DNA from 2 places in the Lysinibacillus sp. JNUCC-52 genome. Region 1 is predicted to be linked to the other one. Evidence: riboswitches for the same ligand, from Rfam matches in the RefSeq annotation. Region 1 holds a riboswitch; the other holds the start of a gene.
What was found. A riboswitch is a leader RNA that binds a small molecule or an ion and turns the genes downstream of it on or off. The one in region 1 is predicted to bind FMN.
Positions count from the first base shown of each region.

Region 2: linked by a shared signal. The riboswitch ahead of ribE (riboflavin synthase) and the one ahead of JNUCC52_RS07060 (ECF transporter S component) in region 1 are both predicted to bind FMN.

Region 1 covers NZ_CP065546.1:1,340,616-1,355,793, forward strand. Annotated here, with positions in the region: gene JNUCC52_RS07000 (branched-chain amino acid aminotransferase) at 318-1,388, shown strand; gene JNUCC52_RS07005 (hypothetical protein) at 1,500-1,856, opposite strand; gene JNUCC52_RS07010 (tautomerase family protein) at 1,897-2,286, opposite strand; gene JNUCC52_RS07015 (PhzF family phenazine biosynthesis protein) at 2,430-3,287, shown strand; gene JNUCC52_RS07020 (NUDIX hydrolase) at 3,279-3,803, opposite strand; gene JNUCC52_RS07025 (DUF6176 family protein) at 3,987-4,331, shown strand; gene JNUCC52_RS07030 (hypothetical protein) at 4,500-4,670, shown strand; gene glnA (type I glutamate--ammonia ligase) at 4,876-6,210, opposite strand; gene JNUCC52_RS07040 (ATP-binding protein) at 7,088-7,510, shown strand; gene JNUCC52_RS07045 (methyl-accepting chemotaxis protein) at 7,540-9,234, shown strand; gene JNUCC52_RS07050 (STAS domain-containing protein) at 9,267-9,653, shown strand; gene JNUCC52_RS07055 (sodium-dependent transporter) at 9,802-11,148, opposite strand; gene JNUCC52_RS07060 (ECF transporter S component) at 11,295-11,882, opposite strand; FMN riboswitch at 12,109-12,304, opposite strand; gene JNUCC52_RS07065 (RNA polymerase subunit sigma) at 12,618-13,916, opposite strand; gene sigX (RNA polymerase sigma factor SigX) at 13,913-14,446, opposite strand; gene JNUCC52_RS07075 (ATP-binding protein) at 14,637-15,178, opposite strand, start outside.
Region 2 covers NZ_CP065546.1:1,066,939-1,082,116, reverse strand. Annotated here, with positions in the region: gene JNUCC52_RS05715 (ABC transporter ATP-binding protein) at 1-367, shown strand, start outside; gene JNUCC52_RS05710 (ABC transporter permease) at 364-1,152, shown strand; gene JNUCC52_RS05705 (YibE/F family protein) at 1,304-2,098, opposite strand; gene JNUCC52_RS05700 (YibE/F family protein) at 2,100-3,167, opposite strand; gene JNUCC52_RS05695 (MarR family winged helix-turn-helix transcriptional regulator) at 3,754-4,236, opposite strand; gene JNUCC52_RS05690 (MDR family MFS transporter) at 4,394-5,926, shown strand; gene uvrA (excinuclease ABC subunit UvrA) at 5,995-8,490, shown strand; FMN riboswitch at 8,792-8,917, shown strand; FMN riboswitch at 9,038-9,163, shown strand; gene ribE (riboflavin synthase) at 9,320-9,958, shown strand; partial or broken gene ribB (3,4-dihydroxy-2-butanone-4-phosphate synthase) at 10,016-10,609, shown strand; gene ribH (6,7-dimethyl-8-ribityllumazine synthase) at 10,662-11,129, shown strand; gene JNUCC52_RS05665 (spore germination protein) at 11,259-12,713, shown strand; gene JNUCC52_RS05660 (DUF1540 domain-containing protein) at 12,961-13,188, shown strand; gene JNUCC52_RS05655 (C45 family autoproteolytic acyltransferase/hydrolase) at 13,411-14,445, shown strand; gene JNUCC52_RS05650 (Spo0B domain-containing protein) at 14,765-15,178, shown strand, end outside.

The DNA.
Region 1 (15,178 bases):
TATGCATAGTCTACTACATATCACCCATTTTCCAAACCCTTACTTAAAAGTGCTACTGCTTCAATCATAATTTTTTATAAGACCCAATAATATCAAAATTTTAAGTAGAAGGATAAACATTTTAGTGAGCTAAAAGTGACAGCCTATCACAAATCACTACGGTTTAAAACTTTTCAATGTTGATATTTATTGAGGAAAGTATATAAATGAGCAATTTTATTAATTATTAGTAGATTCTTAGTATTTAATTAATTCCAAATAAACAGTATTATTAAGTATTATAGATATTTCATCTAATGACACAATACGCGGAGGATATGACGATGTTAGAGATAACAAAAGAAATAACAACAAACCCAAAAGAAAAACCAGCAGTAGACCAATTAGGTTTTGGTCAATTTTTTACAGATCATATGTTTATAGTCGATTATACAGAAGGCAAGGGCTGGCATGATCCACGCATTATCCCGTATCAGCCGCTTTCTATAGATCCTTCTGCAGCAGTTTTCCATTATGGACAAGCTGTATTTGAAGGATTAAAAGCATATGCAACAGTGGATAATGAAGTACTTTTATTCCGTCCTGACCGTAATTTTAGCCGCTTAAATCATTCGAATGAGCGTATTGTCATTCCAGCAATTGATGAAGAATTGGCGTTAGAGGCGTTAAAGCAGTTAGTAGCATTGGATCGTGAGTGGGTTCCTAAAGCACCAGGAACATCTCTTTATATCCGTCCATTTATTATTGCTACGGAGCCACACTTAGGCGTACACCCTTCTAATAATTATAAATTTATTATCATTATGTCTCCATCAGGCTCTTATTATAAAGAGGGCATTAATCCAGTAAAAATCATGGTGGAACAACATTTTGTACGTGCTGTTGCTGGTGGAACTGGCGAAGCAAAAACAGCTGGTAACTATGCGAGTGCGCTAAAAGGACAAGAAATTGCCCATAAGGAAGGCTACTCTCAAACATTATGGTTAGACGGTAAAGAACACCGTTACATCGAAGAAGTAGGCAGCATGAATATTTTCTTCAAAATAAATGGAACAGTTATCACACCAGCATTAAACGGAAGCATCTTACCAGGAATTACACGTAATTCAATGCTTCAAGTATTAAAGGCGAAAAACATTCCAGTCGAGGAACGTCGCATTTCAATCGACGAAGTGGTAGAGGCTTATCATAACGGCACTTTGGAAGAAGCATTTGGTACTGGAACAGCAGCGGTTATTTCGCCTGTCGGAGAATTAAAATGGCAAGATGAAAAAATAGTCATTAATAATGGTGAGATTGGTGAAGTTTCTCAGATGCTTTACGATACATTAACAGGCATCCAAAATGGCACGCTTGAAGATACATTTGGTTGGACGATTAAATTATAAAAATATACAAAAAGTGTTAGATTGGCCGCGGTCAATCTAACACTTTTTTACTGTCGTTTTTTGTAGCGCAACATAAGCCACAAATATAATCATCTCCACTTTTTTTGACCTTTAATGATATTGGAATAACACCAAAATCGTTGTATCTTTTTCGCTTTCCCAAAGCTCAACAAAAAAGCAATATCCATTTGGGAAATCATTTAAAGATGCCTCATCATCAAGGCAAATGTTATTTTTATACTTAGTATTCCATTCTGACTTAACATCCTGTATGTATAAACGCTCTAATGTACTTTTTCGTTCCGTTTGATAGTTACAGATAAATATGTCTTCTACTACGCCATTAAATATCATTTGTCCAAGTTCCTGTAACGTAATATTATTAGAGTAGACTTTACTTGCCACTACTACTTCATTGTTATAAATCTGATTTTTTTCCTTGTCTATGAAGTAGCCTTTTCTTAGCACAATGTTCACCTCTTCTAGTTTATTAATCGTCTAAGAAAAATCAAACATTAACTTTATAATTCAATGCTAACTCATCCCCAGGTAGTCCTCTTATCCCCCAGTTATGCTTTGGTGTTTCAAAAATAGTAATTTCTATATCTTGAGGAGCTATACTCAATTGATTGTTAATTTTTTCAAATAGCAATGCGAGTAAATGTTTTTTCGTTTCCATCGTTCGACCTTCGAACATACTAATTTCAATAATGGTATAGGCTTCAGTTCTTTCACTTGGAAAGTAAAAATCTTCTTTGTCCATTGGGAAAAAACGATGAAATTTCTTATCTGCTGGATATGCTAATGCCTCCATCATACAAGAATGAATAATAATCGATAACGTTTCCTTAATCGGATTTAATTTGTCCTTAACACCATAAATCTTAATTTGTCCCACCCTCATCTCACCTTTCTATTTTAACCTCCCCATTTCTATTCTATAAAAAATTAAGATATTCCTTTATTCCCTTTTGTAAGCCATCGTGTACTAATTATTGTTAAAATAAAATTACGAAATAATTATTAAAAGGGGAAATAGATTTGTTATATTATGTAATCGATGCATTTACTGAAACAATGTTTAGCGGGAATCCTGCTGGTGTCGTTATCCACGAAAATTTAAATGAAGTGTTTATGCAAAAATTCGCGACTGAAGTTCGCTTTTCAGAAACAGCCTTTATCAAAAAAATAGACAATAAAAATTTTGAAATCAAATTTTTTACTCCGACTTCACAGGTGGATCTTTGCGGGCATGCAACAGTTGCCTCCTTCAAAGCACTGCTTGATAGCAAAGCAATTGAAGATAACAATTCTTACTATATGAAAACACTCGCTGGTACTCTTGCCGTTGAGCTAAAACAATCATTCATTATGATGGAGCAAGCTGAACCTAAGCTTGGAAAAATATTTGATGATTACGATTCCTTATCAGCGCTTTTCAAAATAAATAAAAGCCAAATAGGCGATCAAACGTTTAATTTAGTACCTCAAGCCGCAAGTACAGGACTTTGGGATATTATGCTTCCAATAAAAACAAAAGATGCTTTGCATGCGTTAAATCCTGATTTTAAAGCACTTGCTGATTTTTCAAAAATTAATAACATAGGAGGAGTCCATGCATTTACGCTCGACACAGCAGAAGGAATTGCGGAGAGTCGAAACTTTTGCCCACTCTATGGGATTGATGAAGAAGCTGCCACAGGTACTTCAAATGCTGCATTAACCTATTATCTTTTCCATAACCAAGTATTAAACGAATTTAATCAAGAGTACAAATTCTTGCAAGGGGAAAGCATGGGCAGACCTTCTACGATTATGACTAAATTAATACATAAAAATAATCCACGTGTAATGGTCGGTGGGAATGCAGTTATATTAACAAAAGGTAAGCTATACTAAGCGGGAACTATATGGACTAGAGAACGCCACTAAACTGCGTAATGGAATTTGCAGATCGACTCCATTACGCGTTACTTGGTTGTTTACCCAATCTTGAATAAATCGAGCTTGATGAATGTTTAAATGCGGTAGGTTGTTACAATCAAAGAATCGATGCTCGTGACTTTCTTCAGAGCGTTGAATTAATTCCCCTGAAAAATGGCTTGTATGAAAAATAATTTGAACACTGAAAACTTGATCGCCATTCGGATATAAAGCAAATCCCTCTTTACCAGAATAAATACCAAACAAATCTAAATGTTCGACTATTAATCCTGTTTCCTCAAAAGTTTCTCTTACAGCCGCTTCAAGGAACGACTCTCCAGGCTCTAAAATGCCACCTGGTATGCCCCAAACATCTCGATCCGTTCGATGTTGTAATAATATTTGATTGTCCTGTTCAAGTATCACGCCACAGCCTACAGTTATTAACATTTCATTGCCAATAAGCTGCCTCATTGTTTCTATATAACTCATCTTTTCCTCCTTGATACCATAAGTAATTTAATCCTTCGCTTCCCTTTTCAGTTATTTCACTGTTAATGCAATCAATATTACAGTGAATTTACCAATTGGCAAATTCACGATAATATGTAAATATAATTATATATGTAAAATTATAGTAATCAAGAAATACATAGCAGAAAGGAATAAATTATAGTGAATATTGAGTGCACACGCTATCGCGTGAAACAAGGAAAATCAGATAAAGTCAAAGAGTGGTTGGCTTTCTTGAATGATAATATGGATGATGTACTCGTTACTCTTGAAGGCGAGCGTATGTATGTTGAAACCATTTTTCGAGAAGTTTTAAACGGAGAGGAATATTTGTATTGGTATGTTGTTCAAGGGACAGATGGCATAAATGTCGATGAATCAGAACATTGGCTTGATAAAAAGCACATAGAATACTGGGATGAATGTATTGATAAGACCTTTAAACCTGTAGAGTTACAAACTGAAGTAGTCATGATTCCTGAGAAAGTGCGAAATTCTATGAAGTAAACAATGGGGCGTTTATCCAAGAAGGATTAACGCTCTTTTTTGTGGTTGACTTCATTAATCCAAGAGCACAGGTTTCTTCAGTAACTTTATTTTTTTGATTTTCGCATTGAATATACAGTCATACTTTAGGGCAAGAATAACTTATCAAAATCTATTATGAGGTGAACTATGAAAAAATTAATTATCGGTACTTTTACAGCAATTTTAACAACAGGATTACTGTTCGGTTGTGGTACATCGAAAGAAGACAAAACAGAACCCAACGATACTGAAGCACCTTCAACACATAAAGATCACATGGATGACGAAAATAAAACGGATGACACTTCAAAGGAGTAAGACTTCCATAAGTTCAATAGACATAAAAAAAACCAGCTCAAATAACTAGAGCTGGTTTTAAAACGTTGAAATCATCGTAGTAATCACTGGTTACCTCTTGTCAATCGCCGATAAAACTCAAGAAATCGCCGGTTACCCCGTGTCAATCGCCGATAAAACTCAAGAAGTCGCCGGTTACCCCGTGTCAATCGCCGATAACCCCTTCCTAATACATCGTCAAATACTCATCACGTTCCCAGTCGTGGACGCGTGTGCGGTATTTGTTCCATTCGATTTCCTTCGCTTCTGTGAACTTCTCAAATATATGATTGCCAAGTGCGTCGCGTACAGTATGATCCATCTCTAGTTCAAGTAGGGCGTATTCTAGAGAAGAAGGTAAACTATCTATGCCATTTAATTCACGATCCGCGCGATTCATTTTATAAATATTTCGATCCACAGCATCTGGAGGTGTTAAACCTTTCCGTATCCCATCAAGTCCAGATGCTAAAATAACAGCCATCGCTAAATAGGGGTTCGCCGCGGGGTCAACAGAACGTAATTCGATACGAGTTGAAAGTCCTCGTGCTGCTGGGATGCGAATAAGTGGTGAGCGGTTTTGAGCTGACCAAGCTACATAGCATGGTGCCTCATAGCCTGGGACTAAACGTTTATATGAATTTACTAGAGGGTTTGTCACTGCTGTAAAGCCGTGAACATGCTTCATAATCCCTGCCATAAAGCTGCGAGCCGTCTCGCTTAATTGTAATTCTGCATGTTCATCATAGAAGGCATTTTTATCTCCTTCAAACAATGAAAGATTGAAATGCATCCCTGAGCCATTCACACCAAATAGCGGTTTTGGCATAAAGGTTGCATGTAATCCATGCTGTGCTGCTACTGTCTTTACGACTAGTTTGAACGTTTGAATATTATCGCACGCTTCAATAGCACTTGCATATTTAAAATCAATTTCGTGCTGACCAGGTGCGACTTCGTGGTGAGACGCTTCAATTTCAAAGCCCATGCCCTCTAACTCAAGCACAATATCACGCCGACAGTTCTCGCCTAAATCAGTAGGTGCTAAATCGAAATACCCTCCGCTATCATTTAATTCAAGCGTTGGATGCCCTTTTTCATCCAGTTTGAATAAGAAAAATTCTGGCTCTGGACCAAGGTTAAACGAGCTAAAGCCTAACTCTTCCATTTCCTTTAATACGCGCTTAAGATTGGAGCGTGGATCACCTTCAAACGCTGTACCATCTGGTCGTGCAATATCACAGATAAAGCGCGCTACCTTACCTCTTTCTGCTGTCCAAGGAAAGATAACGAATGTATCTAAGTCAGGGCGTAAATACATATCAGACTCCTCAATACGAACAAACCCTTCAATTGATGAACCATCAAACATGACCTTATTGTCTAATGCTTTCGCTAATTGACTAACTGGTACTTCCACATTTTTTATTGAGCCCAATATATCAGTAAATTGTAGGCGAATAAATTTCACATTTTCTTCTTTCACCATGCGGATAATATCATCTTTTGTATGATGTTTCATTCTTCACCACTCCAATTTGTCATTTTTCTTAACGTGTTTTTTTATAACTGCTTTTAAAGTACACTAAAACAACAAACAAGCGCAATGGGCATGTAATGTTTTCTTACATACATTTTTTCGAATAAAACTATCTTTATTTTAGATGTATAGATATATTAGATTAGACCTACATTTATCTTTCCGCCAAAATAAAACTTAATGATTAATTAAACAATCCTCATATAGAACATTAGCCTTGCATTATTTATATTTTACTGGTACATTATAAGCGAAATATAATTTAAATAGTACCTTATAGGATATTTTCACTATTTTATATATCAATCCCTATTAAAGTAATTGAATTATTCGAAAGTAGCTTTTATAATAATGACGTCGGTGGATAAAGGCCTTTTGATTCCATCCAGTACCAAATAAAACTCCGTTTCAAATGGTCTAAACTACCAAATTGAAGTAAACTTCGCAAACTCCAGGCAAATGATTGCGCATCGCCTTAAAATTCCTATACAACGTACTGTCACCAACATTAAGTATCCATATATTCAGAAGATACATAGACTTACAAGCTTTTTACTGCTATAGGGGTGACACAAACCATAGGGTGAAAACCGTATTAGTCAACGATATTCATTCCTTTATCACACATAACTATTTTTTATATAAATGACATTAACTCTCAGTTAGTAATCTTAAAATACGTGAATTTCTTAAACACCGCTAATGTATAGAAAACACAATACCTATTATACTGGTTGGGTTTAGACATGCGTTTTCATTCCTATTCTTTCTCAATATAATGGCGATGACCTATTTAACTTTACTTACATCATTTGCGAAAATGTAAATGTAATTTCACGCACAAGATAGGTGATTGGTAATGAAATTTACACTGCGAGTTCAAGCAAATCGACAAGCAGTTCATTTTATCGATAAGGTAATGGAAATTTATACAACTCATTATAATTTACCCTTTGGTAGAGAATTACGATTTGTTTTACATGAACTAGTCATTAATGCAGTTGAAGCGACGGAAAAAATCGGTACAACCCCTCTTTTAAACACAATTGAAGTTCATGTTACACATGGTGATGAGGAGATTATGTTAACTGTCACCGATGAAGCGAATGGCATTACCAAACATGATTTAATGAAGGCTTTACAATTCGATTTTAACCAATATAATTACACAGATCGTGGTCGAGGATTATTTTTTGTTAAAAATATGGTCGATCATATTTGGTTTAAACATATTTCGAACACAAAATTTTTAGTCGGTGTTTCAAAGAAAATTCATGGATAAGTACATCTGAAATTTGGAGGGACTTTTAAATGAAATGGACGATACGAAAAAAAATTAATTTACTCATCTTTACCTGTATGTTTCTAATGGTATCCATACTAGCAATCATTAATTATATTGGAGCAAAAAAGAATTTTTTAGAAAGTGCGGATGCGAAAATTTTATCCGACTTGCAGTTAAGCTTTAAGTATTTTGATGTAATCGCACCTGGCGACTGGACTATCAAAAATAACGAATTGTTTAAAGGTGATATTAAAATTAATGATAATTTCGCCATTGTGGATGAAATTGAAGAACTAGCAGACGGTAACATTGTGACCATCTTTCAGCACGATACACGAGTAAATACAACGGTAGTCGAAAATGGTGTGCGACAAGTAAACACAAAGGCTCCTGAAGAACTTATTACTACGGTATTAGAGCAGAAAGGACGTTATATTGGCTCAGCAAATGTATTAGGGATAATGTATCAAATAGCGACCGAACCGATTATGAACAGCAACGGTGAGGTCATTGGGATGTGGTCGACTGGTACACCATCAGCGCCCTATATTAATATCGCTAAAAAATATGTAATGGAAAACATTTCTATTTTAATAGGCATTGCCATTTTAATGTTTGTCAGCATTAGTTGGCTTTTACAGCGCCAAATTATTGCACCAATTAATCAATTAAGTTTGAATGCTAAAGAACTTGCTAATTTAAATTTAAACGTAAAAATAGTAAAGCCTAAAGGAAATGATGAAATCGCCAATTTAGCCCAAGCCTTTCATCATATGAAACAACGTTTAACAGAAACTATAACCATTGTCTCGCATAGCGCAAATCAAATAGCTACATCCTCGCAAACATTAGCCGAATCATCACACCAAACAAGTGCAACTTCAAACCAAATTGCTTTAACAATGAACGACATTTCAAATGGTACCACCATTCAATCTGATCAGGCTGAACGCATTGTCATAATGATGAAAAAAACGATCGAGGAAGTAACCAATAGTTTAAAAAAGGCAGAAACAACTTTAAATAGGGCGATTCAATCTACTTATATCGCTCGAAAAGGAGAAGATGCAATTAATGAAGCAATCAAACATTTAAATACAGTCACTCATACGGTTTCATATGCTACCGATTCGATTCAAAAACTAGGCAAACGCTCTGAAGAAATAGGTGGTATTATAACTGTCATAACTGGTATTGCGGAGCAAACAAATTTATTAGCCTTAAACGCCGCCATCGAAGCTGCTCGAGCTGGAGAGCAAGGAAAGGGCTTTGCTGTAGTCGCCTCTGAAGTTCGTCAGCTCGCTGAGCAGTCGAGTATGGCTTCTGGTCAAATTACAGATTTAATTAAAAACATACAAGCCGAAACCGCAGTGACCGTTCGAACTATGGAAAGTAATTTACTAGCAGTAGAGGAACAAGTGAATATCATTAGCAAAGGTGGACATGCCTTACAAGAAATCGTTGAACATGTTGTTGAAACAGAACAAGGTGTGAACCAAATGAAATCCGCATTCACGCATGTCAGTGACAATTCATTAGCTGTTCAACAGGCAATACAAGATATCTCACGCATTCTTGAAGATTCTGCGGCGGCTTCTGAAGAAATGGCCGCTACGTCTGAAGAGCAACATGCAACTGTAGCTGAAATCTCATTAAAATCAGAGGAATTGGAAGAAATTTCTACAAAGCTTCAAAACGAAGTGAATAAATTTAAATTTTAATCGATCACTAAATACTATGGAGGAGCACTAATATGAGTAAGAATAATATGATAAATATTAATTCGAAAGCCGATTACATTTCAATTGCTTTTACAGGTAATTTAGAATATGGATTAATCGATGAGCTAAAAGAAGAGCTCCATGCTATTAGTTTAGAACCAAAGCATGGCTACATAATTGATATGCAAAATGTCACGAATATTGATAGTACTGGTTTTGGTATGATTATTAATTTCGCAAAGAAAGTTATGATTGCCGAACGGAAAATCGCCATTATTGTGACAGATGAATTTATTCGAAAACTGTTCGCTATCTCCCAATGTGATAAAGTATTCCCTATTGCAAAAAGTGAACTACAAGCACAGCAAATGATTAAAGAAAAAAGCTGGTCAGGTGAACTCGCACTAAGTGAATATTAGATTAGGTGCCAGGCACGCAAACAATTCTGAATTCTTTCAGTCCTCTGCGAGAACCCAAAACAAAGCCGCAACAAATCGCGTGATAGCGAGTGTTGCGGCTTTCGTTGCGCGCACGAGTGCCAGGCACTCACACAATTTTACTCTTCAATTATTTTTGTAAAAGCATATTTAATAAAACAACGATAATAACGATCGGTACGACCACTAACATTAATATGCGATATGTCTTATAAAAACCCTGCCCCATTTGACTTCCCATTAACAATTCCTTTTTCACAAAGCTTTTATCAACTACATAAGCAATAAATATCGCAATCAATAAGTTGCCCATTGGTAACATTAAATTGGACACTAAATAATCAGTAGCATCAAAAATCGACTTCCCGAAAATAGAGACATCTGCTAACAAGCTAGACGATAAAGCCGACGGAATGGCAGCAATAAAGACAATAACTCCTAGTAACAACGTTAAGACTGAACGTGACATATGCCACTTTTCTATAAATGCTGCAACAATAATTTCATATAAACTAAATGATGACGTTAACGTTGCAAATAAAAACAGTAATAAAAACAGCGCTAAAAATACTTCACCAAAAGGCATTTGACTAAATGCAGTCGGTAGCACCATAAATAATAAGCCAGGTCCAGCTTGTGGCTCTAAATCAAAAGCAAACACTACAGGGAAAATAGCTAGTCCTGCTAAAAATGACACAAGCACCGTCAGTATAACTACTGAACCTGCTGAGTTTGGTAAACTAACATCCTTTTTCAAATACGAACTATATGTAACTAAACAAGAGAACCCGACTGCCAAACCAAAGAATGACTGCCCTAATGCTTCTAATAGCGCCTTACCCGTTATATTTGTAAAATCTGGCCATAGGAAGAATTTCACACCTTCCATTGCCCCATCTAATGTTAATGCTCGAATAACAAGAACGATGAACATCACAAATAATAATGGCATCATCCACTTATTTGCTTTTTCAATACCATTTTGCACACCGAGCGAAATGACGAGTACATTTACCAGTGTAAATAACGCTAAACCTAATAACGTAATCCACGGCGTGCTAATAATTGTTCCAAATAGTTCACTCGGATTAACCGTAGAATCAATAACAGCCCCTGATACACCTAGGCCACTATATATAAATATCCAGCCCCCTACAACACTGTAAAAGGTTAATAATAAAAAACAGCCAAGTACACCCATGCGTCCAACCCAAGCCCAAGCAGGTTTCGTTGGAACTACCTTTTTATAGGCTGTGATCGCCTCCGATTGCGTACCACGCCCTAAAATATACTCAGATAATAACATCGGTAGGCCAATTAACAAAGTGAACACCACAAATATAAGGAAAAATGCGCCTCCCCCACTTTGACCTGTCACATAAGGTAGCTTCCAAATAGCCCCTAGCCCAATCGCAGCACCCGCCGATGCTAAAATAAACCCTAACTTACTGGACCATTGTCCATTGTTTTCACTCATCTCTTCAATCTCCTCAAATCTAACTAATCTCACATTAATTGTACATTAAAATAGTAATTTAGACTAGTCAATTCCCAAAGATTTCACATGCTAATGGATCTATAAACAAAAAACCCCGAGTAAGAATAAACTCGAGGCTTAATTTATTATTTTGATAAATACATTGTACGTTGTTGCTCAATCCATCTGCGCATCGTTGTAAACAGTAACGCCATAATCGCTGTTAATAGCACACCTTTGACGATATTAAATGGCAAAATACCTGCAATAATCATTTTATATAATGAATCGCCAACTACTGGCTCCATGCCTAAGAAATACGTGTACATCGGTAAAAATACTGCGTAATTTAAAACGCTCATACCTACTGCCATAACGATTGTTCCTGTTGCCAAACCTCCAACGAGACCTGCAATTGTTTTAAAACGATTAAACACAAATGATACTGGTAAAATAAATAATATACCCGTTACAAAGTTTGCAATATGACCGACTGGAACCCCTGTAGGCGTACCTGAGAAAATCCAATCCAATATATTTTTAAATAGTTCTACTAAAATACCCGCTACTGGACCCATCGTAATAGCAGCAAGTAAAGCTGGCATATCACTGAAATCCACCTCTAAGAATGCTGGGAACGGCGGAATTGGGAAATTAAATAGCATTAATAAAAACGAGATACTGCTCAGCATACCAATCGTAATAAAAGATTGCAGTTTGATATTTTTCTTCATTGAAAACTCTCTCCTCTTTGCTGATTCAATCTTGCAAGAAGAAAGGTTACGACGTAATCGATTGTTTTTTCACGAAAAAACCCTTATGCACATCAGCATAAGGGAGAAAAGGCATGATTAAATAGCGCCATTACTAGCTTTTTTTGTGCAAACAGTGCAATCCATAGACACACTGAAAAAAACGTTCGCACATAGCTTAATTCGTAACAACGAATGACGATCGTACCTTCATCTTCTCCCATCCAGACTATACTGTCGGCCTTGGAATCACACCAAGTCAGCCATGCAAAAAAATCTTTGCACAGGTCGCGGGCTGAAGAGCCATGTAGTAAATCTTACGAGCTAATGTAGTTTGTAATACACTAGCGATTTACAACTCTATTACCGCCGGTCGGGATTTTCACCCTGCCCCGAAGATGAATCAATATTATTTTATAAATTAACTATAATGTTTTATCGCACAAAAGTAAATACTTCTGCTTAAAAAATTCCGATTAAATTTGTATGTTTTAATCTGTGTGCGATGAATTCCGTTTTAGCATAAGGATTCCGCTTTCTAACACTGGAATTCCGCGATTCAGAGCTTGATTTCCGCGTTATAGCACTCGAATTCCGCGCTTCGACATCAAGATTCCGCGTTCCAGCACCCTGATTCCGCGATTCACCCTACAGCATTATTCCGACACGGAGACACAAAAAAGCAGCTATCTCCCAATAGATAGCTGCTGTACTTTGTTACTGCATCGTTTGTTTATTTGCCCCTACAGGCATGGGTAAAAACTTTGTTAAATCAAAGCCTTCCCAACTCTCCTGTACGACGTTATCTAAGCGCAGTTTTTTATCGAAGCTTGAAGCTGTCAGCATCATTGCTTCGATTAATTGCGTAGCTCTTACTGCATCCATTGTCGTCAAATCAAGCGGTGCGTCAAATGTGATGACAACACCCCCCTCTTCCTCTTTCACTGTATATGTTACATTTTCAGGGACAACGGGTACATAAATATCATCTCTTTTATCACGCATGGCAATAAGTGCCTCTGTAACAGTTGGATACGTTTGGTGGAAGTCGGGCGATAAATATTCAGTCCCATTTTCTTCTGTATATAAATAATAGTTGTAATGATGATCTTTCGTTAACTGAATAGGCTCACTTGGCTCACCAGCCTGTGAGAATTCATAAGGAGTACCATCTGCATTTTTTAACGAAATCGCTTTATATTCTGAGTCGGTAAACGTATCCTTTAACGAGCTTAAATATTTTGTTACGGAAGCTGACGCTACATCGTAATCATTTTTTTCAGGTAAGACGTGAACTAGCGTCTCTCCTTCTTCTTTCAACTCACCTTTGTATGGATGATAATTAGCAAAGCCTAGCGCTTCCTCATCAATTTGTGGTGCGTATTTTTCATACATTTGTAGTGTTGTCGGCTTTTTCTTTCCAAAATCAGCCGTTATTTTTTCATTCGGGATAACATAGGTCATTGGTATGCTATCAGCATTGCCACCTGGTAAGCCGATTCTAAATACGACTGCATTTGCTAAATCTTCTTCGTAAACCGATGTACGAAGGGATAGCATTCTTGCATGTTCGGCACCGATATTTGCTTTCATCACACCATCTGCATTTTCACTTTCTGTTACTGCTTGATCCTCTTGCATCGTAGAAAAGTTTTCAGGGGGGGCGTTTGCCTCGTCCTTCACTGGATTATTATTTGATAAAAACACGTACCCTGCTACGGATAGTACCAAAACTGCTGCAATACTGCTAAAAATAGGTAGTCTACTCTTTCTACGCTGCTTCACAGGCTTCATACTTTCATTTTCTTGAACAGCGATAGACTGCTCTTGTTCTTCAAGCACTTTTGAATCTGTCGGTTGTTGCATTGCTTCTTGAAGATGTATATTATCTTGCAGGCGGGCATCTGCAAGCAATCGCTTCAGCACTTCTTCTTTCGAACGGTCATCAGTCAGCTTCGGGGCATTCTTCAACATTTGTTCTAGTTGTTCATCGTTGTCAAATTGTTTATGAGTCATTGCCTTTTCGCCTCCTGTTCCCTTACCTGTTGTAGCTGTTGCCTTAAAAACTTAATGGCTCGATGTTGCGTCGTTTTAACCTTCGCTTCTGTCCAATCAAGTATTTGCGCCGTTTCAGCAATCGATAAATCTTGGAAATAGCGCATAATAATAACCATTTTTTGATCTCCTGTACAAATTTCAAGCGCAGACTCTATCTGCATTAATTCATCACTGGCCTGTAGCATTTCTTCTGGTGATGGTGTGGTTGAATGTAATTGTTCCGTTTCCCAGTCAAAAAAATCGAGCGAATGTTTTTTCCGCACGGCCTGCTTTCTAAAATGATCGATTGCGACATTTTTCGCAATGGCAAAAAGCCATGTTTTTTCACTGCTATTTCCTGCAAATTGTTCATAAGAACGCAGAACACGAACGTACACCTCATGTGATAGATCTTCAGCAAGTGTACGATTTTTTACTAGATAAATAAGAAACTGGAACACATCTTGATGGTATGAATCGTATAATCGATGGAACACGGAGTCATTCAAAGCACTCCACCCCCGTTCTCATAGTATTTGTCGTCTAACGCTCGCACAAGTTACATCGTAATTAATGTTTTGCTTTAAAATTTCACTATGTGCCAAATACCTGTATAAACCTCCATGCAAAAAGCTTACAGGCATTGGCATTAAGTCAGCTAATACACTTTTCAAATCAATGGGTTTTTATCGGACAAAGTTAGTCAAAGGGTAAATAGAAAGTAAAGGTTGTACCTTCTTTTAATACACTGTCGACCATAATATTCCCAGAATGAGCTTTTACAATATTTCGAGCAATGGCAAGCCCTAAACCCGTTCCCCCTTTAGAACGTGTACGCGCTTTATCTGCCTTGTAAAAACGCTCAAAAACATACGGCAAATCTTCCTGTGGAATTCCGTGGCCCGTATCCTGAACAGAGATTTTGGCAAAAGTCGGCTCCTGCTCTACTTTCACAAAGACAGAGCCTTCATCTGTATGACGCAGTGCATTATCTACTAAATTCGTTAACACTTGTTCAATACGATCCTCATCCATGCTTATTACCGCATCTTCATCAAACTCACTATTAAATAGGAGCTGCACATGCTTCTCTTTTGCTACTTGGGCAAATTTTTGTGTAATGCGCTCAAATGTCGCGTTAATCGGCACTTCATCTTTGTATAGTGTCATATGTCCAGATTCCATGCGTGCTAAATCCAATAAGTCTGTAACTAAACGTCCCATACGCTTTGATTCATCAT
Region 2 (15,178 bases), 270 kb from region 1:
TTTATTATCAACGCATATTTTAGGCGATGCTGAAGAAATTTGTGAACGGTTTGTCATCATGAAACAAGGTGAGAAAATAATGGATACGACAATAGATAAATTATTAACTCATAATAGTGAAGAAGTTGTACATCTTGAAATAGCATCGGAAAATATGCTTTCTGTCCAAATAATTGAAAAACTTCCGTATGTAAAACATGTAGAAGCAAACGGAAAAAGAATGAAGGTAACGCTCGAAAATGTGCAGGAAAATAAAGATATGTTAATGCGTGACACTTTGGAAAACAAATTAGATATTGTTCGATTCGAAGTTGGAAGCAGTGAGACGTTAGAGGACATCTTTTTAAAAATGGTGGTGAGCGTATGACGCCTATATATGTTTTAACAAAAAAAGAATATGTACAAATGTTTCGTGATTTTAAAGTGATATGGTTACCGCTTGCTTTTATGTTTTTAGGGGCTACACAACCAGTAGTCACATATTATTTACCAACCATTTTAGCAGCACTTGGGGGAAATCAAGGCATTACGATTGATCCTTCGATGCTTCAGCAGGATGGAGCGCAAGTAATGGCTGCAACACTTGGATCCCAATTCGATCAGTTAGGGATTATGATTATAGTGATTGCAATGATGGGTATTATTCAGTCAGATAAAGCAAATGGGATGCTTGATTTTATTCTAACAAGACCTGTAAAAGTAGGGTCATACATCGGTGGAAAGCTTTTTTCTAATTTCTCATTTGTAGCTATTAGTGTGACATTTGGATATATTGTATCTTACGTTTATGTAAATTTTTTGTTTAATAATATTTCATTTCTAGATATGATACTAGCCATTGTTTTTTATCAATTATGGGTTCTTTTTATGATTTCTTTTACTTCGATGGTAAGTACTATTTTTAATGGACAGGGTGTTATCGCTTTAATTAGTATCGTTTGCTTGTTTATTTTTAAAATAATTAGTGGCTTACATCCAATAATTGATTTATTAAATCCTGCAGGCATGAGTCAACATGCAATGATGGTATTAATAACGGGTTCAGTCGATTCGCATTTATACGGCAATATGTTAATTACTTTCATATGGATTTCTTTAACCGTAACTATTTCGCACTATTGGATTTCAGAAAAGAAATATCATAAAGATTAATATACAAAGAGGGGGAACTTACTAGTCCAAAACCATTAGTTAGTGTGCTCTTTGGTTTACATTATTTGTTATCGTAATGATTGTTCATTTAGATGTGTATGCTTGGTAGCATAAAACAATGATATTAAAATTTTTAAAAAAATAGTGCCAGTCACTTTGAGTGACTGGCACTTTCTTGTGCGCTTACTTTTTCTCGTGTTTTAATTAAATAATAGGCATTAACAGATGATGCGATGGGGATAATGGCAGCTATGCCAATTCCCGCACAAAAAATGGTGATGAGCTCAGTGCTGAACACTTTAGAGTTGATGATTTCGCCAATCGAGTAGTTTAAATCTTTAAACCATATTAAAAGACCTAAATATCCACCAAAAAAAGCGAAAAATAGCGTATTTGTATCTGTTCCTAAAATATCTTTCCCAATGCTTAAGCCTGATGTGAATAATTTTTTTCTGCTAATGAGAGGGTTGTGGTGAAAAATTTCATGCATGGACGAAGCAATGGAAATGGCGACGTCTAAAATGGCTCCAATTGTACTCATAATAATTACAGAAGCGCCAATTTGAACAAAGTTAACACCAATATAAAGTGAAAAAATACTAATTTCCTCTGTAGATTCTTCTCCAAATCCTTGAATCATAGACTTCCCAGTGACAACCATAATAAAAAAGAGAAGTATCACAATCGTAATCATCGTCGAAATAAATGCGGTGATTGTTTTGCTGTTCTTTTCATTAATGTAAAATAGGCTAATCCAACTAATGATTGTGCAGGCAATAAACGTTAAAACAATGGGGCTGTTCTTAGGATTAGTCATTAAAAAAATCGTTACAAAGAGCACCCCAAAATTTAAAAATAGAGAAAGAAAAGAACGTACCCCTTTTTTTCCACCAATAACGATCATTAATATAAATAAAATGGCTGCTAGCCACACTAATACATTCATATCAATTTACCCTCTTTCGTTTAATGAAAAAAATAGTAGTATAAAGACTGATGGGGATTGTTAATACAACGCCAATACCACCTGCTAAAGCGCGAGCTAATTCTAATGAAAGATTCATGGAAAGTGTTAGCCCTAGCGTAGACGAATTTTTTAAATATAAAATAAGCATAGGAATGGAACCACATATATACACAAAAAACAAAATACTCGTAATTGTCCCCATCACATCTTTTCCAATATCGAGCCCTGAAACTTTTAATGCTTTATCAGAAATTGATGGATTTTGTTCATATAAAGCAAACATGGAAGAAGCCATGGTAATTGACACATCCATTACAGCTCCTAACGCCCCAATAAATAAACCAGCCATAAAAACCATACGATAAGGACGCGTTAGAAATTGCATTTCCTCGTATCGAAGGCCATTTTCAGATGTAATCCACAATACGAAAAAGCTAATAAGTAATGAAATGAAAGTTCCTAAAAGTGTTGCCAGCATTGCCGCGTAGGTTTTTTCATTTAAACCATTTATGAGTATCAACGAAACAACAGTAAATAGCAGAACACATACACCGCTAACGAACAACAAGCTGACGTTAGCATGCTTTACATATAAATCCAATGCAAATGATAATATAAGTGCATTAACAATCAAACTAACTATGGAAAATAGCCCCTGTCTTTTACCAACAATTAATAAGGCGAATATAAAAATCCATGCAACTATTAATACGTATTGATCGCGTTTTACGTCTAAAATTGAACCTGATAATTGCCCTTTTTGAGCATTGTCTTCCTTTATGGAAACGAACAGTTTGTTTCCGACCTTGTATTCATGATCAAAAGCACCAGAGGAAGAATACTCATTTGTAAAATATATAAGTTGTCCTTTGTCCTCTCCATTTTTCACTAATGCAGTTATTTGCTGCGTAAATAACTGATCGTCATTACTATACATATCCGATACAGGTGTTGAATCTTCCAACTCTGTTTTTATCACTTCTGCAATTGGCCGCTCATAAAAGGATTCATTGTGAGAAACAAATAAAAAGGAAGCCACAAAGCACAGTACTTATAGGATATAGAATAATATCCGTTTTTTATTAGAAATAATAGTAAACAATAAAAAAACCTCCAATGAGGGGAATTTGACTATGTTCGTAGCAAGTGAAGTGTCCGTTGTACAGAAGCTGCGTTGAACAATGACTCACAATAACATTCCTATTTTTCTATGTCAAGGCTGGTCAAAAGTAGTCACGTAGGAAGTAACGCTCTTTACCAATTAAGGTTTCCTTTTATGATAAAGGAGCATGCCGTCTATGATGGTTTGCCTGTGCTTTCCATTGAATATTTAGTTTTAAATTTTGCAGGTATCATTTTTAGTCATCGTACTGAATATGTAAAAACATTCAGATGATTGTTGTTGTCTGTCTGTTATGAATCTGGGAGGGGAGTGACAAGCTATACAAAAAATGTGTCCGTGTTATAGGAATGGCGTACATTAAACATTCATCATTATGCGAATACTAGATAACATAAAGTTGTCCCGCCACTGTCTCTTTTAAAAGGAGTGAGGTTGCCGAAGGAGGATTTAGAAAAGAAAAAGGACGATAACCACAATCATTTCACAATCGGGATAACGTCCTGTTTTTGTTTTAGCGTATAGATTTTGTTGAAGATTTACTTTGTGTAGAAGAGCTGAGAAGTTGTATTTGCTCTTCTAGTACTGTACTTGCGTTTTGTAAAAACTGTGAAATGAGAGCAAGCTCTTCTTGCTTGTAAGATGAAGCTAGTTGAAGCATGGCTTGGTGAAGCGACTCATAGGTATGGCGGATTTCTTCTCTCGATTCATATTCTGGGACTATAATGACCCTGCGACGATCATTAGGATCATTTTCTCTACGCACGTAACCGATTTTTTCAAGGCGGTCAACTAATGCCGTAATGCTGCCTGTAGCAAGGCCCGTTTTTTTTGAAAGCTCTCCAGCAGTAATGGGACCGGTTTCACGTAAAATATCCAAAGAAATAAAATCATTATTGTATAGCCCAAGAGATGCAGCCACATTTTGCTGGTGTAATATTGTGCGAGTACCTAGCCCGCGCATAAGTGAAGTGAAATGTTCACGTGGATCAGTCATTTGATTTTCTTGATTGCTTGACAAAAGATAAGCCTCCTTTTAGACTATTAATATCTTGACGGTCGAGATATTAGATAGTCAAGATATTTGATGGGTGTGTAATTGTTTACGTGTTCATTCTAGCGAAGGTATTAATAATTTGTAAAGGGGTTTCTAGATGGAAGCATCGAAAAGTAATAGTAATACAAAGTTGGTTGTGGCAGGTTTACTTCTTGCCATTTTTATGTCAGCAATTGACAATACAATTGTTGCGACTGCAATGGGAACAATCGTATCGCAACTTGGAGGCATGGATAAATTTGTTTGGGTTACTTCTGCTTATATGGTAACAACAATGGCTGGCATGCCTATTTTTGGTAAGTTATCCGATATGTATGGAAGAAAAAGATTTTTTATTTTTGGTCTAGGTGTGTTTTTACTTGGTTCGGCTCTTTGCGGTTTCGCTCATACAATTGAGCAACTTAGCATTTTTCGCGCGATTCAAGGGATTGGTGCAGGTGCGCTAATGCCAATCGCATTTACAATTGTATTTGACATCTTTCCACCAGAAAAACGGGGGAAAATGGTAGGGCTACTCGGCGCTGTATTCGGTATCGCAAGTGTCGTAGGACCACTTCTCGGTGCTTATATTACAGCCCATTTTGGTTGGGAATGGGTTTTTTATATTAACCTGCCAATCGGTATCGTTTCATTAATGTTAATTATAAAAAATTACAAGGAATCTCCGATGCTTACAAAGCAGAAAATCGATTGGTGGGGAGCGGCGACACTTGTATTGGCTGTTATCAGTCTTATGTTTGCATTGGAGCTAGGAGGTAAACAGTTCGATTGGAATTCAGCACCGATAATTTCATTATTTATCAGTTTTGCTGTGTTCTTTATTGTGTTCTTTTTTGTAGAGCTGAAAGCAGAAGAACCAATACTTCCTTTCTTCTTATTTAAACGTCGTTTATTTGCCTCTTCGCAAATGTTAGCTTTCTTATATGGCGGTACTTTTATTATTTTAACAGTATATATACCGATTTATGTGCAGGCTGTATATGGTGCTTCCGCTACGAATGCAGGGCTAATTCTGATGCCAATGATGTTGGGGTCCGTGGCAGGAAGTGCTTTTGGTGGTATTTTCTTAACGAAAATAAGCTATCGAAACTTAATGGTTATTTCAGTTATATCTTATTTTGTAGGTATGTTTTTACTAAGTACACTTACACCAGATACGGCTCGAATACTTCTTACGCTGTATATGATTCTCGTAGGCTTTGGCATGGGCTTCTCCTTCTCATTACTACCGACCGCTTCACAGCATAATTTAGATGCTCGTTATCGGGGTACGGCGAATTCAACCAATTCGTTTCTGCGTACGCTAGGTATGACGATGGGGATTACAATTTTTGGAACAATTCAAAACAATGTATTTGCTAGTAAGCTAACGGAAGGTTTTAAAAATATGGGGCAAGGCTCAAATTCTGCAATGTTTGATGTTGGCGATATGAGAGAAATTTTTGAACCTAGTGTACGCGAGAATATCCCTGCAAACATTCTTGATATTATTGTGAATGCTATGTCTAACTCTGTTACACATGTATTTCTTCTTGCGCTCATTCCTATTGTTATTGCAGCCATTTTCGTTTTCATGATGGGGAACTCCCGAGTGATTGTTACAGCTGAAAAAGACAACAGGGAAAACTAAATAAAATATAGTAAGAATTTAAGCTATTGATGATACTAATAAGTCGTACGATGTTCAGGAGGACAATGATGAAAGAGACTATTTTTATTAAAGGTGCTTGGGAAAATAATTTGAAGAAAGTGTCGCTTTCCATACCTAAATATAAGCTAGTAGTGCTGACTGGACCGTCTGGCTCAGGGAAATCAACGTTAGCTATGGATACACTTCAGCGGGAATGCCAGAGACAGTATTTAGATTCTATGGGAATGATGGCTAATGCGATTAGCAAGCCTAAGGTTGAGTTTATTCGAGGACTGTCACCGTCAATCAGTGTTGGGCAGCATGTTACGAATCGAAATCCACGTTCAACGGTAGGAACAGTAACAGAAATTTATAAGTATATCCGTTTTATCTTTGCCAGATTTGGTGAACAAGTTTGTACTTCATGTCATGTAAGTATTCCTGCTTCTTTTGAACCAACTGAAGCGTTCGTAGAGGAAGATGAGGAAACAGATAATCAAATCATTAGTTGTCCAAATTGTCATGAACAGCAAGCGAAGTTAGGTATGTTACATTTTTCTTTTAACAAGCCAGAAGGTGCTTGTGAAACTTGTAGCGGTCTTGGTCATGTGGCGAGTATAAATGAGGCGATGGTTTTTAATCCTGAGCTTAGCTTACGCGAAGGAGGCGTAGCATCCCTTAAGGGGGTCCATCGTGACATTCAAATGCGTATTTTAGTGGCAGCAGGAAAGCATTATGGCTTTGAATTTGACCCTAATCTACCATTAAAAGATTACGATGATGTTCAGCGAGATTTATTATATTATGGTGTCGAGAGCGAGGAATTTAAACGTCACTATCCAAATAGTAAACCGGCCGCAGGAACAAAGTTTGAAGGAGTCATACCGAGCTTATGGAGACGTTATAAGGAGAAAGAGGGAGAATCAGGAGCTAAAGAAAAAGAAGGAGGTTTCTTTCATGAACAACTTTGCCCAGATTGCCTTGGTGCACGCTTAAAGAAAGAAGTGCGTCAAGTTAAGGTAGCGGACGCAACAATTTCGGACGTATCAGAGTGGTCACTTGAAGATGTATTGCAATGGACGAATAGCTTGCAGACGACGTTCCCTGAAGCAAGTCATCATTTATTGGTGCCTATTATCGAGGATATGTTAACAACACTTCAGCGGCTTATCGATGTTGGACTTGGGTACCTTTCATTAAACCGTAAGACGGTATCATTGTCAGGAGGAGAAACACAACGTTTACGACTTGCTACCATACTTGGTTCCGCTTTAACTGGCGTTCTGTATATTTTGGATGAACCGACAACTGGTCTTCATGCAAAGGATACAGCAGGTCTCATTCGAGTGCTTCAGGAATTACGTGATTTAGGTAATACTGTACTAGTTATCGAGCATGATGTTGAGATGATGCGTGCTGCAGATCATATCATTGATATCGGTCCTGGTGCGGGAATACATGGTGGTACTGTTGTAGGTGAAGGCAGTCTGGATGATTTAATGTCAAATGGGCAATCAGTGACTGGAGCTTATCTAGTAGAAGAATGTTCCCCTTCTCCTGTTCGAGTTCGTAGGGAGGGAAATGGACAACATATCACTATTCAACAAGCAAAACTTCGAAATGTCGACATCCCTACTGTTTCTATTCCATTGGGCTGTCTCGTGTCAGTAACAGGCGTTTCAGGTTCGGGGAAATCCACGCTTGTTTTCGACATTCTTGCGCAAGGAAAATCGAAAAACCTTGTCCAAACTGGATGTAAGGAAATTAGTGGGTTAGAACATATCGAAAATATCGTTATTTTTGACCAATCGCCAATGGGAAGAGTACAGCGCTCTAATGTCGCTACCTATACGGATGTCTTTACGCACCTCCGCAAATTGTTTGCAGGATTACCAGAAGCAAAAGAGAGAGAATTAACTTCAAAGCATTTCTCATTTAACTCTCCGGGTGGACGATGTGAAACATGCCAAGGCTTAGGTGTATTATCAGTAGATATGGACTTCCTAGCAGATATAGAAGTGACATGTACAAACTGCAAAGGTAAAAGATTTACTGACGAAGTGTTGCAAGTAAAATATGAAGGGTACTCCATTTCAGATTTGCTAAATATGTCTGTAGAGGAGAGCTTACCAATTTTGAAATCGGAAACAAAGATTTCTCGCATGATTGAAATGCTATGTGAGGTAGGGTTGGGTTATCTTCAATGGGGACAATCGGTCAAAACTTTATCTGGCGGTGAAGGACAGCGTATTAGGCTGGCAAACGAATTAAGTAAAGCATCCAAAAGCCACACGCTTTATTTATTGGACGAACCTACGACGGGTCTTCATCCATCTGATATAAAACTGCTGCATGCTTTATTAAACAGACTTGTGTGTGCGGGCAATACCGTTATTGTCGTCGAGCATAGTCTAGAATTAATCCGTGAATCTGATTGGGTTATCGATATTGGACCTGAAGGAGGAGCCGCAGGTGGAAAGCTTGTAGCGGAAGGAACGCCAGAGCAAGTGGCAAAAGTATTGGATTCCTATACGGGGATGTTTCTGAAAGAAGTACTTGCCTAAACGTTCTAATTACATTTAGTAAAAAGAGAATACGCTCTTTTAGTTAAGATGAAGGCCACTGTACGACCTTCTACTAAAAGAGTGTATTTATTTATGAATCCTTCAAAATTCCATTCGACGTTACTAATTTTAAAGTATCCTAAAAGTCACTAGCTCCTTAATACGCTCAATTGTTGGCTGGTTGTTTTAATTTGCACATTTGGATTGTGCCAAGGCAATTAAACTACACAAAATAGCCATTAAAAAATTTTAAGTAGATAATGTATTAAAATAATGTTATCGTATGAAGTAACTAAATAAACATATCCTTCAGGGTAGGGTGAAATTCCCAATCGGCGGTGATGAAGTAATTCAAAGTCCGTGAGCGCAAGCTGATTTGGTGCAAATCCAAAACCGACAGTTACAGTCTGGATGGGAGAAGGGTAAACGTATAAGCTTTTTAAATTCGTATGAGTTTAAAGGGTCTATTTGGCTACGCTTATATAGATTGCTACTTCCCATCGACTTCGTTGGGGAGTTTTTTATTTAGTTAACAATTTAATAAGTATCTGTTCTTCGGGGTAGGGTGAAATTCCCAATCGGCGGTGATGAAGCAATTCAAAGTCCGTGAGCGCAAGCTGATTTGGTGCAAATCCAAAACCGACAGTTATAGTCTGGATGGGAGAAGAACAATGAGATGGTAGCCTGTGGAGAATATCATATCCACTAGGTTTATTTCGTGACGTCTTATTTATTAGAACTCCCAAACCCCTTTGTTAAAAAGGGGTTTTTTGTTTAGCTCGTTTAGGCAATTACAAGTCGAAATAAAAATTGGAAAGTTGGTGGAAAAATGTTTACAGGTATTATTGAGGATATTGGTACAGTAAAAACCTTGCAAAACGATAGGCAAAGTATGAAAATAACTGTTACTTCGCCAAAGATAGTATCTGATGTGAAGCTAGGAGATAGTATAGCTGTTAATGGCGTATGTTTGACAGTCACACAATATAATGAGCAGGAATTAACAATGGACGTAATGCCTGAAACAGTGAAAGCGACAAATTTGCAGCAACTGGTCGTTGGGAATGCTGTAAATTTAGAGCGAGCGATGCCTGCAAACGGGCGTTTTGGCGGTCATTTTGTTTCAGGTCATGTTGACGGTGTGGGGAAAATTTTACGCAAACGTCCAATGGCCAATGCAGTCTACATCGATATAGCACTGTCAGAACAATTAACGAGCTATTGTATTCCTAAAGGTTCAATCACAATTGATGGAACAAGCTTAACGCTCTTCTATGTGGATAAAAACAGTGTTACCGTATCTCTTATTCCGCACACATACGAGGAAACAGTACTAGGAATAAAAAATGTTGGGGCATTAGTCAACATAGAAACCGATTTGATTGGCAAATACATTATGCATCAGCTCCACCGTGGTCAGCAAACATCGGCCATTACGAAAGATTACTTAGCAAAGCATGGCTTTTAGCCTGTTTAGAAAGTATAGAACGGACAATAAATGAAAGTTTATTAGGAGGTGGCAATTTTGCTACATTCAATTGAAGAAGCAATTGCAGATTTAAAACAAGGCAAAATGATTGTTGTCGTGGACGATGAAGACCGTGAAAATGAAGGGGATTTACTTGCCCTTGCAGAGTTTATGACACCAGAAACGATAAACTTTATGGCTACATATGGAAGAGGGCTTATTTGTACGCCGATTTCACAGCAGCTTGCACAACAATTAGCATTGCCTCCAATGGTCGTAAATAATACAGACAATCATCAAACGGCATTTACCGTAAGTATTGATTATATAGATACAAAAACAGGTATTAGCGCCTATGAACGTGCATTGACGATTCAGAAAATGCTAGCGTCACAAGCGCAAGCGACTGATTTTCGTAGACCTGGTCATGTATTTCCCCTGATAGCAAAGGAAAATGGTGTGTTAGAACGCAGAGGACATACTGAGGCTACTATCGATTTAGCGAAGCTTTGCCAAAGCATACAAGCGGGCGTAATTTGTGAAATTATGGGGGATGATGGTGAAATGTTACGCTTCGATGATTTAGTTAAATATGCAAAAAAACACCAATTAAAAATGATATCGATTGATGCATTAGCAGCATATCGCCGTCAACAAATCCAAGGAAAAAATTCACTTACAGTGTAAAAGAGGAGAATTCATTATGGGAAAAACATTTGAAGCACAATTGATCGGCAATGATTTAAAAATAGCGGTAGTAGTTGGTCGATTCAATGAATTTATTACAAGTAAATTATTAAGTGGCGCATTAGATGGCTTAAAGCGTCACGGTGTAGACGAAGAGTTAATTGATGTTGCGTGGGTACCAGGTGCATTCGAAATTCCATTTATCGCAAAACAATTAGCTGAAACAAAAAAATATGATGCCATTATTGGTTTAGGTACAGTTATTCGTGGCTCTACAACACATTATGATTATGTTTGTAACGAATCAGCAAAAGGCATAGCAAATGTGTCTCTTGCTACAAATGTACCAGTTATTTTTGGTGTTGTCACAACCGAAAATATTGAACAGGCAGTGGAACGAGCTGGAACAAAATCAGGGAATAAAGGCTATGATGCAGCAATCTCAGCTATTGAAATGGCGAACTTACAGAAACTAATTAGTTAAAATGATTGAAATTCCGATGTATTAAAATTTCCATGAAAGATCACGTGTATATTGCATAATTTATTGGGCATTGGGAAATATATGTTTATGGAATTTTAGTATGAATCTAGTGAGTGGGAGATGAGGAATATTCAATCATTGAAACAAGAATTCGAATTAAAAACGTTAAAAGAACTATTTAAACTCTCTGCTGACGTAAAATTTCAATCCTATTCCTTTCACCAACATAACGTACATTTTATTACATGTGATGCGATGTTCGATCCGTTTTTATTGAATAAGGTTATTATAGATCGAGTTGAAGCTTTTTTCGAGGATGCCTCACCAACATCACTAGAAGATCAGCTAAAACATAAATTACACATTCCAAATTTCCAAAAAATATCAAATACAGATGATGCTATTCGTCGTGTGTTTTCGGGTTATGCATTACTTTACTTTGAAGAGGAGAAAATTTTATTTTCAAGTAAAATTGCTAAAAAGCCGAATCGAGTGCCTTCAGAAACAGCAGAAGAAGTAATTATAAAAGGGCCGAGAGACAATTTTATAGAAGATGTATTTATTAATATTGCTTTAATTCGTAAGCGACTACCAACTAAATCATTTTGTGTAGAGACGATGGAAATTGGCAAGCGGTCTCAAACAACAGTCGCTGTTCTCTATATGGACGACATTACAGATAAAACTATGGTGGATGAAATTAGAAAGCAATTACGTAAAGTAGATACAGATGTTGTGTTTAGTGGCGACATATTGATGGAGAGAGTAGAAAATACAGCAAAGATTTTGCCACATCATGATTATACTGGTCGGCCTGATTTTGCAATACAAGCATTAAGTAGAGGCCGTATTATTATTTTAGTTGATGGGGTATCCTATGCGATTATTACCCCACCTAATATTTTTTTACTCTTTAAATCGGGGGAGGATAATGAATATCCTGTTTTTGTAAGCTCTCTTGAGCGCCTCCTGCGAATTGTAGGTATATTAATAAGTATGCTTGCACCAGGTTTTTGGTTGGCTTTATCGACCTACCATCAGGAGCAATTGCCAATACTAGTTTTAGCAACCATTGTGCAATCAAGAACAGGACTGCCTTTTCCTACTTTATTGGAAATATTACTTATGTTATTTATGTTTGAAATATTCCGCGAGGCAAGTCTCCGCTTACCATCTCTATTGAGTGGAACCATGAGTGTTGTGGGTGGTTTAATTATTGGAGATGCAGCAATCAAGGCAGGTATTACCAGTCCATCAATGATTGTCGTAATTGCCATTTCCAGTATTTCGGCATATACACTAGTTAATCAATCGTTTGTAACTGCCATGAGTATTTTCCGCTTATTTGTTATCTTTATGGCTGCTTTTTTTGGCTTATTTGGTTTCTTCATGGCCGTGTTCTTCATTCTTGTTTATGTGGCAAATATACGTGTATTAAGTGTTCCATACTTAAATATTGCCGCCAATTTAAGTTGGCCTGATTTTAAAAAATCATTAATACGTCTTGCTCCAAATGGAAATAGTAAAAGGCCTGCATTTTTACAAACACAAGATAAAACTCGTTCATCTTCGAGGAAAAATTAACGATAATTTTTTAGCACAACCCAAAAGGCGCAAACTACGCTCAAACGTAAGTTTTGCGTCTTTTGTGTTGCGTGTATCTAACTGAGCTACATTCCCATTATTTTTGATTTACACTAAACAATTAAATGAAGTTATTTTCGTGCTTTGCTTGTAAAAACGCTTGGATTGGACAAAATACTTAATGAAGAGTATGGATTAGATTTACGTATCTATATTTTTCTAGACCAATCACAAGGGGTGGATAGTTATGCCGAATGTTCAAGTAAGCTGTGCTGTATCAAATTGTGTTTTCCATGCCAAAGGTAATTTTTGTGGTGCAGAAAAGATAGCAATCGATATGGATAAACGTATCGATAACAAACATGATGCAGAGTTTGCTTCTGATTTTGAGTTGTCGATGTCTAAAGAGGCGGCAAGTCAATCATCAGATACGTGTTGTAAAACATTCAAATCTAAAGCAAAAGAAAAGCTCTAGATGATGGGTATAGGTTGTTTAAATTATTGTAAATAGAGAATTAAAGGCAATATTTAAATAATTTATCTTTACCTTATAATTAATGAATTGGTCACTTTGAAAGTTGTCTTCTTCTAAGGAAGACAACTTTTTTTATTTCGATAGCGATGCCTCTTGACCTTCCAGTTACTTGAAGGATTACGATAATAGGAACATCCGATTGGAGTATAGGAGGTATGCAAATTGAAAAAATACGAAGAATTAGAAGTGCATGTCGTTTCATTAATAGGAGATGCTTATGATATAGGTCTCCAACAATGTAAGGAAATACAAGAATCTGCTCATTTAGCGCAGGAGGAACTACTGCTTGCTTTATCAACTAATTGTAATGCACAAAAGGCTCAAGAGGAATTACAGGTTGTTTTGCCAAATCTTTTGGAGGAGATAAAAGGCTTAGCTTCGGGGTTAAATCTGCCATATGAATCCATTATCAAAATGTATAGTGGATATAATATGACATTTCCAGAAATGGGATGTACGTCGTTTGCGCTTGATGAGTTTTATGTGAGAAATTATGATTTTAGCCCTTCTTTATATGATGCAAGACTCGTTTTTTCTAATCCATCAGAAGGGTATGCAAGTGTTGGATTTAGCCAGCAAATAATTGGTAGGCTAGATGGAATGAATGAAAAAGGGCTCGTTGTAGGACTTCACTTTGTAAATAATCAATGGGAAGGAGAGGGCTTTCTTGCCTCAACGATTGTTCGAATATTACTGGAAAAGTGTAAAAATATTGAGGAAGCTATTTCACAACTAAAAAAAATCCCTCATCGTTATTGCTACAACTACTCTATGACAGATACAAGTGGGAAAATGGTTGTGGTAGAGGCTACCCCAACGGAGCAAATTGTTTGTGCAGAACATTTATTTTCTTGTACAAATCATTTTGAATCGCAAAAATTGAAAGAGAAAAATAAAGCATATATTGAAAATTCGATACAACGCAAGCACGATATCAATCGCTTTATAGCAAATGCATGCCCAACTGCTTTATCTGCTTTTTATCATTTTAATGATGGAAATTCACCACTATTTTTTAAACAATATAAACAATACTTTGGTACATTACACACAGTCGTATACTCACCAAATCAACTTGAAGTCATTGTGGGGATTGGCGAAAATAGCGAACCACATACGTTTTCACTACATCAATTTATTAGGGGTAACCTTCTTCTTCCGACAACGATAAAAGGAAAAATACTTCTGGCTATCTAATTCGCCATGCTTAGTTTATAATTTAATAGAATAATAGGGGGGAATGGCATAACTTTTGTTGGGCTATTCTCCCTTCGTTTTATTGCTATTTCGACTTTCGAAAGAAAAATTATTTTTTATAATATAATAATTTAAAATTGTATTAAAAAATAGACTTATATAAAAGTTATATTTTTAAGGATTTTTTTAAAAACAATTATGAAAAAACGAAAATTACTATAGTATAATATTATTGCAGTTATCGTATAATTATTTGTTACAGTAGTAAATTCATATATGTTAATTATTTAATACAGTAGATGAGGAAGTACCAGTTTGTATGAAAAAACGAAAAATTAAACTTATATTAGTATTAGCGACAGTATTATTATCACTGTTCACAAGCTTAAATGTAGTCACTTCTTATGTGAAGATGAAAAAAACTGTAGAAGAGTCCATTGCTAACCAAAGTTTGGAAGCGGCAATATCTATTGCATCATCAATCGATATCAAGCAGTATGAGCAATTTTTAAATAATCCTGTGGAAAGCAAAGATTATTGGGAATTAAGAAGCTACTTAAATGATGCAAGAGAAAAACTGGGTGCTTTATTTGTGTATACATTAGAAATTGATAATCCTAAAGTGTCTAAAGCGTTGATTGCTGGTGTGCCAGATCACTACACAGAAGGGTTTGAAATAGGACAAATTTGCACTGTGCCTGAAAAGCAAATTAAGCAAGCATATCAAGGATCT